DNA from 2 places in the Hydrogenophaga sp. L76 genome. Region 1 is predicted to be linked to the other one. Evidence: predicted binding sites of a transcription regulator. Region 1 holds the regulator's gene; the other holds the start of a gene.
The links. Region 1 encodes sigma-54, which starts transcription at its own class of promoters, with help from an activator protein. Its sites were predicted from a motif close to TGGCANGNAANCTGCTTT; they were not measured.
Positions count from the first base shown of each region.

Region 1 (3,204 bases):
CGCTGGCGTTTTCTCCAGCCACACCGGCCGCGGCGATGCGCTCGCCGTAGGGCGGGTTGAGCAGCATCACACCGGGTTTCTGCGTGGGCGGCATACGCTGCAGGGCGTCGCCGCCGCGCAGTTCGATCGCGTGGGCAACGCCTGCGCGCTCGGCGTTGCGCTGCGCAAAATCGACCATGCGGAACGACACGTCGCTGCCGAACACGATGGGCGCGTGGCCTTCGGGCCAGTCGCGCATCTCGCGCTCGGCTTCGTCCTGGATCGCGGTCCACACATGCTGCTGGAACGGCAGCATCTTTTCAAACGCAAAGCGGCGCAGCATGCCGGGCGGGATGTTGAGCGCGATCTGCGCCGCTTCGATCACCACCGTGCCGCTGCCGCAGCAGGGGTCGTACAGCGGGGTGATGTCGTCCAGCGTTTGTGCCTCGCCGCCGTTCCAGCCGGTGGCAGCGATCATGGCCGCGGCCAGCGTTTCCTTCAGCGGCGCGTCGCCCTTGTCTTCGCGCCAGCCGCGCTTGAACAGCGGCTCCCCCGAGGTGTCGATGTAGAGCGTGAGTTCGTCGGTGGTGACGTGGGCGTAGATGCGCACGTCGGGCCAGGTGGTGTCCACGCTGGGGCGTTCGCCGCGTTTGTCGCGGAAGCGGTCACAGATGGCGTCCTTGATCTTCAGTGCGGCGAAGTTGAGGCTGGTCAGCGGGCTGTGCTGCGCGGTGATCTCGACCTTGATGGTCTGCTGCGGCGTGAACCAGATTTCCCAGGCGATCTCGCTGGCTGCGTTGTACAGGTCCTGCTCGCCGCGGTAACCACCGTGCCAGAGCTGCACCAGCACGCGCTGGCTCAGGCGGCTGTACAGGTTCAGGCGCATGGCGTCGCGCCACGAGGCCTTGATGCCCACACCGCCGCGGGCCTTGAAGGCCAGCGGTTCGTTGGTGATGCGCTGCACCTCGTCGGCGAGCATGTCCTCCACGCCGGCCGCACAGGGGAGAAACAACTTCAATTGATTCACAGGCTTTTTCTAAGGTTGGCCGGTGCGATGCGAAGTGCCTCGCGGTACTTGGCCACGGTGCGGCGCGCGCACTCGATGCCCTGCTCCTTGAGCAGGTCGGAGAGCTGGTTGTCGGACAGCGGTTTCTTGGGCTCTTCGGAGGCGATGAACTGTTTGAGCAGGGCGCGCACCGCGGTGCTCGACGCGTTGCCGCCGGTTTCGGTGCCGAGCGAAGAGCCGAAGAAGTACTTGAGCTCGTAGGTGCCGAACGGCGTGGCCATGTACTTGGCGGTGGTCACGCGGCTGATGGTGGACTCGTGCAGGCCCAGCTCGTCGGCGATCTCGCGCAGCACCAGCGGGCGCATGGCGAGTTCGCCGTGCATGAAGAAGTTGCGCTGGCGCTCGACGATGGCACTCGATACGCGCAGGATGGTGTCGAAACGCTGCTGAATGTTCTTGATGAACCAGCGCGCTTCCTGCAGGCGCTGCTGCATGGCGGCGTGGCCGGCTTCGCCGCCGTTGTCCCGGCCGCCGCGGTTTTGGCGCATGGCGTTGGCGTACACGTCGTGCACGCGCAGGCGCGGCATCACGTCGGGATTCAGGATGACCTTGAAGCCCCGGCCGGCGCGTGTGACGATGACGTCGGGCACGACCACGTTGCGCTCCACATCGATGAAACGGCGCCCGGGTTTGGGTTCAAGCCGCGCGATGACACCCAGCGCGGCGCGCGCCGTTTCGTCGTCGATGCCGCACAGGGCGCACAGACGCTTGATGTCGCGTTTGGCCACCAGCTCCATCGACTGGTTGCAGATGGCCAGCGCCGCGCGCGCTTCGGGGGTGTTGCGCAGCTCTTCGATCTGCAGGCGCAGGCATTCGCCGAGGTTGCGCGCACCCACGCCGGTGGGCTCCATGTGCTGCAGCCAGCCCAGGGCCATGCGCAGCTGCGCTTCGACGGCCTCCAGCTCTTCGATGGCAGGCGAGGTGGCCTCGCGGCCGTGCATGAGCCGCCAGAAGCCCAGGGCGAGCTCGGCCATGTCGTCTTCGAGGTAGGCATCGTCGTTGAGCGATTCGATGAGGAAATACAGCGCCGCCGCGTCCTCGTCGCTCAGCCGCAGACAACGGGCCTGCTCGTGCAGGTGGTCCTGGAGGCTGACGGGACTGCGGGCCAGGTCGGCTGCGCTGGCGGTTTCGTCGTCGCCACCGGAGCCGCTGTTGCGCGCCGGTGCGTCGCCGCCCCATTCGCTGTCATCGGGCGCCATCTCGACCGTGCCGTCGCCTTCCCAGCTTTCTTCCACCGGGGTGGCGCCGTCGAGCCGGCTTTCGATCTCGTCGCCTGAGCCGCTGTCGGCGGGCGCGTCGGACGTGCTGCTGACGCGGTCAGGCAGCGGGCCGTCAAATTCGGCGGGGGCGGCCACGGCGTCGGCCACCGGCAGCGCGGCATCGGCGATCTGTTCGCCGGCGCTCACCGGCGCATCGACCTGCTCCAGACCGAAAGCCTCGCGCTCGGCGATCTCTTCCGTGCGCTCCAGAAACGGGTTTTCGTCGAGCATCTGCTCGACCTCCTGCGCCATTTCCAGCGTGGAGAGTTGCAGCAGGCGGATCGATTGCTGCAACTGGGGCGTGAGCGCCAGATGCTGCGATACACGCAGGGAGAGGCCTTGCTTCATGCCTGGGCGTACAGCAGCGGGAAACGGAGATTCGCCGCCGGGCCGCCCCAAGGCGAATCAACCCCCTTGGGGGGCAGCGCGCCGCGCAGCGGCAAGGCGTGGGGGCCACAAGACGCCGCCGGGCCGCCCCAAGGCGAATCAGCCCCCTCGGGGGGCCGCGAAGTACATGCAATGACGAGCGTGGAGGTCATGTTCACATGCGGAAGTTCTCGCCCAGGTACACACGGCGTACTTCGGCGTTTTCCACGATCTCTGCGGTGGGACCGCTGGCCAGAACATGGCCGTCGCTGATGATGTAGGCGTGGTCGCAGATGCCCAGGGTTTCGCGCACGTTGTGATCGGTGATCAGCACACCGATGCCCCTGGACTTCAGAAAACCGATGATGTGCTGGATCTCCAGAACCGCAATCGGGTCGATGCCGGCAAAGGGTTCGTCCAGTAGGATGAAGCGCGGGCGCGTGGCCAGGGCCCGGGCGATTTCCACCCGGCGCCGCTCGCCCCCGGAAAGGGCGGGCGCCGGCGAATCGCGCAGATGGTCCACCCGCAGGTCCT
Region 1 covers NZ_CM172807.1:2,664,048-2,667,251, forward strand. Annotated here, with positions in the region: gene AC23D4_RS12740 (THUMP domain-containing class I SAM-dependent RNA methyltransferase) at 1-1,006, opposite strand, end outside; gene rpoN (RNA polymerase factor sigma-54) at 1,003-2,652, opposite strand; gene lptB (LPS export ABC transporter ATP-binding protein) at 2,846-3,204, opposite strand, start outside.

Region 2 (3,204 bases), 1.8 Mb from region 1:
GCTGAACACGCGCGAGCGGGTGTGGAACGCCTTGCCCTCCGGCCCTTCCAGCGAGAAGGTGCCACCATGGCCTTCGATCACGTCGATGATGAGCTGGGTGTGGCGCCAGTACGCGTATTGGGCCCTGCCGATGTAGAACGGGCAACCACCGATGTGGCCCAGGTACACGTCGCCCGCGCCCATGGTGATCTCGCCGGGCAGGTAGCAGTTGGCCGCGCTGTTGTCGCAGCAGCCGCCGCTCTGGTGGAACATGAGCTCGGGGCCGTGCTTCGTCTTGAGGAACTGAATCAACTCGACCGCGGCCGGCGTGGCAATGACTTTTTCAACCATGACTTGTCTCCTTGTTCTGAAAAGGCAAAAAGGGGAGCCGTTGCCAGCTCCCCTTGGATCTCACTTCAATCCGGGTGGATCAGAAGAAACCGAGTTTCTGTTCGCTGTAGCTCACCAGCAGGTTCTTGGTCTGCTGGTAGTGGTCCAGCATCATCTTGTGGGTCTCACGGCCGATGCCCGATTCCTTGTAGCCACCAAACGCGGCGTGTGCCGGGTAGGCGTGGTAGCAGTTGGTCCACACGCGACCCGCCTTGATGGCGCGGCCCATGCGGTAGGCCACGTTGCCGTTGCGGCTCCACACGCCAGCGCCCAGACCGTACAGCGTGTCGTTGGCGATTTCCAGGGCTTCGGCTTCGTCCTTGAAGGTGGTCACGGCCAGCACGGGGCCGAAGATTTCTTCCTGGAAGATGCGCATCTTGTTGTGGCCCTTGAACAGCGTGGGCTGCACGTAGTAGCCACCTTCCAGATCACCACCCAGGTGGGCCTGGCCGCCACCGGCCAGCACTTCGGCGCCTTCGGCCTTGCCCAGTTCCAGGTACGACAGGATCTTGGTCAGCTGTTCTTTGGAAGCCTGTGCGCCCATCATGCTGTCGGTGTCGAGCGGGTTGGCGTGTTTGATGGCGGCCACGCGCTTCAGGACACGTTCCATGAACTTGTCGTAGATGCTTTCCTGGATCAGCGCACGGCTCGGGCAGGTGCAGACCTCGCCCTGGTTGAAGGCGAACAGCACCAGACCTTCGACAGCCTTGTCGAGGAAGGCGTCGTCCTTGTCCATGATGTCGGCGAAGAACACGTTGGGCGACTTGCCGCCCAGTTCCAGCGTGGCCGGGATCAGGTTGTTGGCAGCGGCCTGGGCGATCACACGGCCAGTGGTGGTGGAGCCGGTGAAGGCGATCTTGGCGATGCGCTTGCTCGTGGCCAGCGGCATGCCGGCTTCGCGGCCGTAACCGTTGACGATGTTCAGCACGCCCGGTGGCAGCAGGTCGGCGATCAGCTCGGCCAGGATCAGGATCGAGATCGGGGTGGACTCCGCCGGCTTCAGCACCACGCAGTTGCCGGCGCCGATGGCAGGCGCCAGTTTCCAGGCCGCCATCAGGATGGGGAAGTTCCAGGGAATGATCTGGCCGACCACGCCCAGCGGTTCCTGGATGTGGTACGCCATGGTGTTCTCGTCGATCTCGCTCACGCCACCTTCCTGCGCGCGCACGCAGCCAGCGAAATAGCGGAAGTGGTCGACGGTCAGCGGGATGTCGGCGTTGAGCGTTTCGCGGATCGCCTTGCCGTTGTCCACGGTCTCGGCGTAGGCCAGCAGCTCCAGGTTCTGCTCGATGCGGTCGGCGATCTTCAGCAGGAGGTTGGAGCGCGTGGCGGCGTCGGTCTTGCCCCACTTGTCGGCGGCGGCGTGGGCGGCGTCGAGCGCGAGTTCGATGTCTTCGGCGGTGGAACGCGCGGCTTGCGTGTAGACCTGGCCACTCACGGGCGTGATCACGTCAAAGTACTGGCCCTTGCACGGCACGACCCACTCGCCACCGATGAAGTTGTCGTAGCGCGGTTTGTAGGCGATCTTGGCGCCGGTGACGCCTGGGGCTGCGTAAATCATGTGTGTCGTCCTCTGGGATGGTGGAGAAAAGGTGAATCGCCCGATGGGCTGCCTTCATCACCACAACTTCCGTGCCACGCCAGAAGACCGACTCAAATTGAGACGATTGCTCACTTTTTTGACGACACAAAGTGAAGGGTTGCGCCATTCAGGCCCAAGCCGCAGCGCACTGTGCCAGCCTGGTACGGCACACCCGTTCATATGAACAAGGTTGCCAACGCTGGATGCCGGTTACCCCGCCAGACCGACCACGAGCGCCGAAACGCCCATCGAAGCCCAGGCCCGCTGCCCTTTGCGCGCCGCGAACGGGTGCTCCGCAAAGCCCACCCACTGACCGCCACCGTCCAGCGCGAGCACCACCTCGTCACGCCCCTGCCCGCGCGCCAGCCGCTGAATGCGACCGGGCAGTACACACTGGCCCGGCGCGTCTTCCACCTCATCCCGGCCGACCCGCACCGCCGTGGCCTTGCACAACACCAGCGCCTCCAGCTCCGCGCGCAGGCCCAGCAGATCGGCGCTCTCACGCGTCACGCTCGACGTGAGCAGTGCCTGCCCCGGCGTGCGCAGCCGCACCAGCACCGTGGGATCGCCCTGCCCCAGCGGCTCCACCGCTTCGACACGGCAAGGCAACTGGTTGCGCATGCTGGTGCGCAAACCCAGACCAAAACGCAGACCAGATGACCCACCAGCAAAGCGCGTCAACACGGCCTCACGCGCCTGGGCCAGCTCGTCCGCCAGAGCCAGCAGCTGCAGCCCCTGCGGCGTGATGCTCGCACCGCCACCGCCGGAGCCGCCCACCGTGCGGTCCACCAGCGTCTGCCCGCTCAGGTTGCTCAGTGTGTCGATGGCCTGCCAGGCCGCCTTGTAGCTGATGCCCGCATCGCGCGCGGCCTGCGAGATGGAGCCGGTCTCGCCCACCCGGCGCAGCACCTCCAAGCGCTTGTCGCTGGGGGCGTGGCCTAGGGCCTCGGAGAGGGCGGTGTGGAGCGGTGGCCGGGTCATGGGCGGATTGTTCCATGGGATTTCAGGGGCCATGACTGGACGCTGATACCTGGACGTCGAGTTGTTGAGTTGTGTGGAGCCCGCCATCAACAGCCCGTCGCGATGGCAGGCCGTGTGCCTGCAGTAGGCTGATTGCTGCCACTTAGGTTCGACGGCAGAGTCCATGGGCGCCAACGCAAGCGGTCGCTTACCGGTCAGGATCTCAAGCGACCGATCGATTACCTGTACCGGTCGTTCGGCACTGTAGCGAAGTGCAAAGTTCTGGAATGGCC
Region 2 covers NZ_CM172807.1:4,483,267-4,486,470, reverse strand. Annotated here, with positions in the region: gene AC23D4_RS21935 (DUF779 domain-containing protein) at 1-330, opposite strand, end outside; gene exaC (acetaldehyde dehydrogenase ExaC) at 410-1,930, opposite strand; gene AC23D4_RS21925 (TOBE domain-containing protein) at 2,162-2,932, opposite strand.
Region 2: the regulator sigma-54 is predicted to act here: its motif matches at 1,990-2,007, upstream of exaC (acetaldehyde dehydrogenase ExaC).